2 regions of the Stenotrophomonas sp. GZD-301 genome follow, and region 1 is predicted to be linked to the other one. Evidence: riboswitches for the same ligand, from Rfam matches in the RefSeq annotation. Region 1 holds a riboswitch; the other holds the start of a gene.
What was found. Region 1 has a riboswitch for glycine ahead of ACO6VK_RS19425 (trimeric intracellular cation channel family protein). Riboswitches for the same ligand answer to the same signal wherever they lie in the genome.
Positions count from the first base shown of each region.

Region 2: linked by a shared signal. The riboswitch ahead of gcvP (aminomethyl-transferring glycine dehydrogenase) and the one ahead of ACO6VK_RS19425 (trimeric intracellular cation channel family protein) in region 1 are both predicted to bind glycine.

Region 1 is NZ_JBMOWY010000081.1:6,309-10,819, forward strand. It holds gene ACO6VK_RS19405 (DUF2750 domain-containing protein) at 1-413, opposite strand, end outside; gene ACO6VK_RS19410 (DUF2004 domain-containing protein) at 458-781, opposite strand; gene ACO6VK_RS19415 (ribonuclease E inhibitor RraB) at 811-1,158, opposite strand; gene ACO6VK_RS19420 (GIY-YIG nuclease family protein) at 1,226-1,489, opposite strand; glycine riboswitch at 1,534-1,616, shown strand; glycine riboswitch at 1,637-1,727, shown strand; gene ACO6VK_RS19425 (trimeric intracellular cation channel family protein) at 1,816-2,433, shown strand; gene ACO6VK_RS19430 (MdtA/MuxA family multidrug efflux RND transporter periplasmic adaptor subunit) at 2,638-3,804, shown strand; gene ACO6VK_RS19435 (MdtB/MuxB family multidrug efflux RND transporter permease subunit) at 3,801-4,511, shown strand, end outside.
Region 2 is NZ_JBMOWY010000013.1:68,766-73,276, reverse strand. It holds gene ACO6VK_RS03770 (hypothetical protein) at 1-102, opposite strand, end outside; gene ACO6VK_RS03765 (siderophore-interacting protein) at 185-1,078, opposite strand; gene ACO6VK_RS03760 (multidrug effflux MFS transporter) at 1,243-2,466, opposite strand; glycine riboswitch at 2,760-2,861, shown strand; gene gcvP (aminomethyl-transferring glycine dehydrogenase) at 2,945-4,511, shown strand, end outside.

The DNA of each region.
Region 1 (4,511 bases):
AGTCGCTCCTGCTCTGCTTCGATGTCCGCCTTCAGGTGCAGCGGGTCCACCGTGGCGCCACGGTCAGCGCCCGCCGGCAGCACACAGGCCAGCCGCCCGTCGGCGGCCATGCCCGGCAGCCAGCGCGTCAGGAACGCCTCCAGCGCGATCGGCGCGGGCGCGGTGTCGGCCCACGGTCCGGTGGCCGCCCGTTGCGCGAACGCCGCGAAGGGCCAGAACGGCAGCACCTCCTGGCCCGTATCGGTGGCCGCCGCCACCCAGCCGCCCGCGTTGCGCAGGCTCCAGATTTCCTCCCAATCGGCCACGCGCTTGACGAAATAGTCGTAGCGCACCGCCGCGTCGCGGCACAGCACGGCATCGATTTCCTTCGCGCCGATGCGGTATCCGCCGGCTCCTTCTTCCATCGTCGTCATGACGCTCACTGCTCCTTGTGTCGGATGTTCCAGGGCGGTCCTCGTCAACTTTCCATCGAAATGCTGTCGATCGCGCCCGCGTCGTCGAAATGGACCGACAGCACGTACTGGGTGACGTCGCCCGGCAGGGTGAAGTCGATGTACTCCCTTTCATCCTCACCCCATGCCGAGGCGAACTGGAGCAGGCCGATGATGCCGGCGGTATCCGGTTCGGTCTGGCCCAGGTACTGCCGCCAGTAGCTGGCCGGCAGTTCCTCGCGATGATGGCTGACGAACAGGTCGACCCCGTCCTCCGCGGCCTCGGTGCCGATGGCCTGCTTTATCGCGGCCAGGGCGTGCGCCTGCCGCTGCGTTGCGATGTCGCTCATGTGCGTTCCTTGCTGATGATGGCGTGCGGTCAGCTGGCCTGCGACATGCAGCCCCAGCCGTCGACCTTGCCGCTGTAGGACACCGCCTCGCTGACCAGCAGGCCTTCGAAGCCGGCGATGTTCTGGTAGGTCGGGATCATCAGCGGATGCACCACCACCTGCCACGGGAAGTCCTCGTCTTCTTCATGGGCGGAGAACGACACCTTCTGCTCGTTGCGCAGCAGGTGCACCGCAAACGCGATGGCGACGTCTTCGGTCGGGAAGATCAGCGCGAAGTCCACTTCGCGGGGAATGGTCAGGTCATCGCCGTCCTGCAGCATGTTCCACAGCACATCGCCGTTTTCGTCTTCCGGGTACAGCGCAACATCGCGGGTCATGGCAATCCAGGGTGGGTGGTCTGCAGGGATTGTCGGCCAGGATCGCGTGGCCGACCAGTGGGTCTGCTCAGGGCGACTGCAGCCACGCCAGCTTGCGTGCGCGCGGCTGGCGCTTGAGCGCCCATTCGGCCTTCGATGCCGCCGCGCGGTCGGGGTAGGCGCGCATGGCGAGCACCTTCACCGGCGGATTGGCGCGCGTGTAGCGGGCGCCCTTGCCGGCCAGGTGGGCCTGGAAGCGGGCCGCCACGTCGGTGCTGATGCCCGCGTAGAAGCTGCCGTTGCGGCATTCGAGCAGGTACAGGTACCAGCAGGCGGGCGGTTCAGCGGACATACCGGGATTATCCCCCGGACCGGCGCCGCTGGCTGCTAGAATCCGCCCCGGATGCAGGAGAGAGGCGCCGCGCTGGCGCCCGCCGAAGGCGCAGGCTCCCATAATCGCTCAGGCCGGTGGCTCGATACGCCACCAACCATGCATCCGACACGCCGATCTGGAGAGAGGTCTTCAATGACCCGCCGAAGGGGCACGTGGCCTGGCCACCGAACTCTCAGGCAAAAGGACAGCGGGAGCGGCAACGGTATCCCACCCTCACGACAGTGCACCGCGCTGGCGTGCGGCGTGCGTGGTGCCGTCCCCGCCTGTCGTGTCCGGAGCCCCCCATGCTGCTCTCCCTGATCTACCTCATCGCCATCTCCGCCGAAGCCATGACCGGCGCACTGTCTGCGGGACGGCGGCGCATGGACCTGTTCGGCGTGGTCATCATCGCCTGCGTCACCGCGCTCGGTGGCGGCTCGCTTCGCGACATCGTGCTGGGCCACTACCCGCTGGGCTGGGTGAAGCACCCGGAGTACCTGGGCTTCACCATCTGCGCGGCGCTGATCGCCACCTGGGTGGCGCGCTGGATGCACCACTTCCGCCGCACCTTCCTGGTGCTGGACGGGCTGGGCCTGATTGCGTTCACCCTGATCGGCTGTGCGGTGGCGCGCGAGGGCGGGCATACCGCACCGATCGTGCTGATCGCCGGCATGCTGACCGGTGCGTTCGGTGGCGTGCTGCGTGACGTGCTGTGCAACGAGGTGCCGCTGATCTTCCAGAAGGAACTGTATGCGGTGATCACCCTGCTCACCGGCGCGGCCTGGCTGGTGCTGATGGAGCTGGGCATGTCGCTCAACGCGGCCACGCTGTGGTGCCTGGGCGGCGGTTTCCTGTTCCGCCTGCTGGCGATCCACTTCAAATGGGAAATGCCCAAGTTCGTGTACCGCGACGAGGTGCATTGAGCCGTTGATGCACACATGACCAAGGTCATGTGAGCGCAGCTGCATCGCGCGTTACCATAGCGGCCCCGTCTTCGCGGACGGCATCCAGCCACGCTGCGGCATTCGATCCGCGGCCCCGCCAGACATCCCCACTTCGTCTCGCCTGCCCCCACGGGCCGGTACCTCATGGACGCGCCAACCGCTGGTGGGCGCGCAGGATGCCCCATGTCTGCCCCGCTGCCCCCGTCGTCACGTACCCGCCGTCTGTTCAAACCGCTGTTGCTGCTGGCCGTGCTGGCCGCCGGCGCGATCGCCTGGCGTGTGTTCGCGCCGGCACCGGCGGACAAGGCCGCCCCCGCCGCCGCGGCCACCCCGGTGCGCGTGGCCACGGTGGTGCGCGAGGACCTGGTGGTGCGGCTGAAGGCGCTTGGCACGGTAACCCCGCTGCACACCGTGAGCCTGCGCAGCCGCGTCGATGGTGAACTGCTGCGGCTGGCGTTCCGCGAGGGCCAGCACGTCAAGGCCGGCGACCTGATCGCCGAGATCGACCCGCGCCCCTACCAGGTGCAGTTGGCGCGTGCGCTGGGCACCCAGCAGCAGAACCTGGCCGAGTTGGACAACGCCCAGACCCAGCTCAAGCGCTACGTCGAACTGCAGAGCAAGCACTTCGTCTCCGCGCAGGAGCTGAGCGACCAGCAGAGCAAGGTCCGCCAGCTGCAGGGCCGGCGCCAGACCGACCAGGCCGCGGTGGACGAGGCGCGCCTGCAGCTGCAGTACACCCGCATCACCGCGCCGGTCGCCGGGCGCATGGGGCTGCGCAACGTGGACGTGGGCAACCTGGTGCGCAGCGGCGATACCGAGCCGCTGGCCACCATCACCCAGACCATGCCGATCAGCGTGCTGTTCACGGTGCCCGAGCCGGACCTGCCGGCAGTGGTCGCCGCCGTGCGCGCCACCCCGCAGCTCACCGTGGAAGCGTGGGACCGCGAAGAGCGCCATGCGCTCGGCGACGGCGTGCTGTCCAGCCTGGACAACCGCATCGACACCGCCACCGGCACGCTGAAGCTGCGCGCGCAGTTCGCCAACGCCGATGAAACCCTGTTCCCCAACCAGTTCGTCAACATCCGCCTGCAGGTCAGCAGCAGCGACGCGGTGGTGATCCCCAATGCCGCCGTGCAGTTCGGCAGCAAGGGCACCTATGTGTATGTGATCGCCGCCGATGACACCTCGCACCTGCGCAACGTGGTGCTCGGCCCGGCCGACGGCGAGCGCGTCTCGGTACGCGAAGGGCTCAAGGCCGGCGAACGGGTGGTGGTGGAAGGCATCGACGGATTGCGCGAAGGCGCCAAGGTGGAGGTGGTCGCACAGGATCCGGCACGGGCCGGCGCATGAACCTGTCGCGTCCCTTCATCGAGCGCCCGGTAGCCACCACGCTGCTGATGGTGGCGCTGCTGCTGTCCGGCATCATGGCCTACCGGCTGCTGCCGGTGGCCGCCCTGCCGCAGGTGGATTACCCGATCATCCAGGTGACCACGCTGTACCCGGGCGCAAGTCCGGGGGTGACCACCAGCGCGGTCACCGCCCCGCTGGAACGCCAGCTCGGGCAGATTCCCGGCCTGAAGCAGATGTCGTCCACCAGCTCCGGTGGCGCCTCGGTGATCACCCTGCAGTTCTCGCTGGAGGTGGTGCTGGGCGTGGCCGAGCAGGAAGTGCAGGCGGCCATCAATGCCGCCGACAGCTTCCTGCCCGATGACCTGCCGGTGCCGCCGGTGTACCGCAAGGTCAACCCGGCCGACACCCCGATCCTGACCCTGGCGGTGACCTCGCAGGGACTGTCGCTGCCGCAGGTGCACGACCTGGTCGATACGCGCATGGCGCAGCGGCTGTCGCAGCTGCCCGGAGTGGGCCTGGTCAGCCTCGCCGGTGGCCAGCGGCCGGCGGTGCGCATCCAGGCCAATCCGTCGGCACTGGCCGCCAACGGCCTGAGCATGGCGCACATCCGCCAGGCGATCGGCGCGGCCAACGTGAACCTGCCCAAGGGCAGCTTCGATGGCCCGACCCGCGCGATCATGCTCGATGCCAACGACCAGATGCGCTCG
Region 2 (4,511 bases), on a different contig from region 1:
GGCATGCGGCTCGACCGGAGAGGCCTGGGCCTGCTCGCGGTTGGCGGCCTGGGTTTCGCGGCGCCGGCGGATGTCGCGGCGCAGTTTGGAGGTGGTCGACATCGGGGGGACTTCCGGACTGCGTGAAAGTGCACAGGATACCGTACGGGCCGCGAGCGGCCCCTGCGCCCGGCCTGCGGGCCGGTCAGTCGATGACCTTGCCGTGCCGCCAGTAGCCCATGAACGTGACCGCGCGCCTGTCGATCCCGCAGTCCTTCACCAGGTGGCGGCGGATCGCCATCACCGCCCCGGCCTCGCCGGCCACCCAGGCGTACAGCCCCTCGCCCTCGGCGCTGGCCTGCTCCCAGAGGATGTCCTGGTCGATGTTGATCTCCGCCAGTTCCTGGTCGGCCGCACGGGGCCCGACCGGGCCGATCCGCGCGCGCACGGCCTCCTGCAGCCGTTGGCCGTGCGCGGCGCCCTCGCGTGCCAGCCAGAACAGCTGGGCGCCCAGCGGGGCCTGCAGCGGCAGCACGTCCGCTTCGTGCTCCACTTCCAGGAACGCCTGCACCTCCGGGGGCCGTGGCCACTGCGCCAGCGCTTCCAGAATCCCGGCCACGGCCGGCAGCGCGGTGCCGTCGGCGACCAGCAGCACCCGCCGCACGTTCGCCGGCGGCTTCCATTCGTAGCCCTCGCTGCTGGCCTGTACCTGCGCATCCGGAGCGAGCAGGCTGACCCGGTCACCGATCCGCGCGTGGGTGGCCCAGCGCGATGCCGGACCGGTCTCGCCATGCAGCACGAAATCGACATCGACCTCGCCCGCCTCCGGGCGCAGCGCCCGGATCGTGTAGGTCCGCATCGGCGCCCGCTGGTCGTCGGGCAACGCGCGGTAGCGTGCGTACCAGTCCTCGCCCTGCGGGACCACGGGCGCCGCCTGGCCGGGCAACGGGAAGAACACCTTGATGCGCTGATCCGGGCCGTCGGTCTTCATGTGGGCCACATCGGGCGCGGCGAAGACCAGCCGGGCCAGCGAAGGAGACAGCGACACGCGCTGCTTGAGCGCGACGTCGAACAGGCGGTAGGTCTGCTGTGCAGCCATGCAATCACCCTTGAAAGCGGCGGACGCGGTGTCCGCAGGGAAACGGAATGGCTGTCGTAAGGCACGAACTGGCTGGTGAGCGCACAGGATACCCGGCGCGCGCGTGCTGGCAATGCCGGCAACGCCACGATTGCGTGCAACGCAACCGTGACGTGCCGCCGACGTCATTGCGGCGGCAGCAGGGCCTCGCCGCGACGCTCGCAGTGACGCTCCCAGTACCAGAACGCCGCACCGATGGCGAAGAAGCCCGCATAGCCCAGCGCCAGGTGCAGCGGGTTGCTGCTGAGCATCGGCGACACCACACCGGCGACGACCGTGTTGATCATCAGCTGGATGAACATCTGCATCGACGAGGCCAGGCCGCGCTGCTGCGGATACATGTCCAGCACCGCCAGCGCCAGGATCGGGAAGATCAGCGCCATGCCGACGCCGCCGAGGAAGATCGGCAGCACCGCCCACGGCAGCGCGATCTGGGGCACCGACAGCACATAGCCCAGGTTGAGCAGCGCCGACAGCGCGCACAGGCCGAAGCCGATCGCGATCTGCCGCTGCGCGACGACCCGGCCGGCCATGCGGCCGGACAGGAACGAGCCCATCGTCATGCCACCGATGGTGGGAATGAACAGCCAGGCGAAGCCGCCCTCGCCCAGCTTCAGGTGCTGCATCACAAACACCGGCGCCGAGGCGATGTACAGGAAGATGCCGGAGAAATTGAACGCACCTGCCGCCGCCAGCCGCAGCAGCCGCGGGTGCGAGCCCATGCGCGCGTAGCTGCGCAGCAGCGCGCGCATCGACAGCGGCGTACGCGCCTGCACCGGATGGGTTTCCGGCAGCCACTTGCCGGTGGCCAGCAGCAGCACCACCGCGAACACCACCAGGAACCAGAAGATCAGCGGCCAGTCGCCGCCGCCGAGCAGAATCCAGCCGCCGATGATCGGCGCGATCGCCGGAGCCACGCCGAAGATCATCGACACCTGGCTCATCAGGCGCTGCGCGTCGGCACCGTGGTAAAGGTCGCGGATCACCGCGCGGCCCACGATCACGCCGACGCCGGCGGTCACACCCTGCAGCGCGCGGAACACCAGCAGCGTGGGCATGTCGCGCGACAGCGCACAGCCCACCGAAGCACCGATGAACAGCACCAGCCCGCCGATGATGACCCGCTTGCGGCCGAACGCATCCGACAGCGGGCCGTGGGCCAGGCTCATCAGGCCATAGAACAGCAGGTACACGCTGATGGTCTGCTGCACCGCGACCTGGTCCACCTGCATGCGTTCGCCGAGCAGCAGGAAGGCCGGGAAAATGGTGTCGATCGAGAACGGACCGAACATCGCCAGGCCTGCGAGCAGCAGGGCCAGGCGGCGGGTCGAGGGCGAGGCGGGCGTCATGCGGTCTTCCGTCTGGGCCATGCGCGAACGCACGGCGGGCGCCAGCCCGGAACGGGCGGCGCCAGATGAATACGAGGATCCCATGATGATAGGCCTTTGTGCGGCCGGGCACCATCGCCACGGCCCCGTTCGGGCGCCCATACCACCCCGTATTCATGTGGCGTAGGGACGCAGCGGATCAGGCCGCTGGGCTATAATTGCCGGGCTACATGGTGGGAGAAGCGGACAGGTGTTTTGAACCAGCCGCTGCCGAAGGCGCAACGCCCGTAATCGCTCAGGCCCGATACCACCCGTACCAAAACTCTGGAGAGACCGGCGAGTGCCGGCGCCGAAGGGGCACGAAGCACGCAGATGCGCGCTTTTAAACTCTCAGGCAAAAGGACAGAGGGGCACCCAGGAAGACCGCAGGGTCCGGTGGATCGCGCTTGTTCGCGCCACGGCCCGGCCGCCTTCCGAACGTGCGTGCCCACTCTCCGAGATGCCAGCCATGTCCAACAACACCCCTTCCCTGCGCGAGCTTGAACACAGCCACGCGTTCGTCGAACGCCACATCGGCCCGAACGACGCCGAGATCGCGCAGATGCTCGACGTGGTCGGCCACGCCTCGCTGGACGCGCTGACCGATGCGATCGTCCCGGCCGGGATCAAGTCGCCGGCACCGCTGGCCCTGCCCGAGTCGCTGACCGAGGTGCAGGCACTGGCCAAGATCCGCGCCATCGCCGACAAGAACCAGGTGTTCCGCACCTTCATCGGCCAGGGCTACTACGGCACGCTCACCCCGAACGTGATCCTGCGCAACGTGCTGGAAAACCCGGCGTGGTACACCGCCTACACCCCGTACCAGGCCGAGATCTCGCAGGGCCGCATGGAAGCGCTGATCAACTTCCAGACCCTGTGCGCCGACCTGACCGGCATGGAAATCGCCAACGCCTCGCTGCTCGATGAGGCCACTGCGGCCGCCGAAGCGATGACGCTGGCCAAGCGCTCGGCCAAGTCGAAGTCCGACACCTTCTTCGTGCACGACGCCGTGCACCCGCAGACGCTGGAACTGTTGCGCACGCGCGCCGAACCGCTGGGCATCGTGCTGCGTGTGGGCACCCCGGCCGAGGCGCTGGAAGCGGAAGCCTACGGCGTGCTGCTGCAGTACCCGGACACCTTCGGCCATATCGGCGACTACAAGGCGCTGGCCGATGCCGTGCACGCCCGTGGCGGCCTGGTGGCCGTGGCCACCGACCTGCTCGCCCTGACCCTGATCGCCGCCCCCGGCGAATGGGGCGCGGACATCGTGGTCGGCAACTCGCAGCGCTTTGGCGTGCCGTTCGGTTTCGGTGGCCCGCATGCCGCCTTCATGGCCTGCCGCGATGCCTACAAGCGCTCGATGCCGGGCCGCCTGATCGGTGTCTCGGTCGACGCGCAGGGCAATGCCGCCTACCGCCTGACCCTGCAGACCCGCGAGCAGCACATCCGCCGCGAGAAGGCCACCTCCAACATCTGTACCGCGCAGGTGCTGCTGGCGGTGATGGCCTCGATGTATGCGGTGTACCACGGCCCGGACGGCCTGACCCGCATCGCCCGCCGCACGCATCGCCTGGCCAGCATCCTGGCCGCCGCGCTGCGCGGCGCCGGCGTCAACGTCGGCGAGCACTTCTTCGATACGCTGCACATCAAGGACATCGACGCCAAGGCAATCCATGCCAAGGCTGCGGCCGCACGCATCAACCTGCGCGCGATCGACAGCGAAGCGGTCGGCATCAGCCTGGATGAAACCGCCACCCGTGCCGACATCGTCGCGCTCGGCCAGCTGTTCGGTGCGAACGTCGACGTGGACGCGCTCGACGCCGCCACCGCCGACGCGCTGCCCGCCGGCCTGGTGCGCACCAGCGCCTTCCTGACCCACCCGGTGTTCAACACCCACCACAGCGAGCACGAACTGCTCCGCTACCTGCGTTCGCTGGCCGACAAGGACCTGGCGATGGATCGCACCATGATCCCGCTGGGCAGCTGCACCATGAAGCTCAACGCCACCGCCGAGATGATCCCGGTGA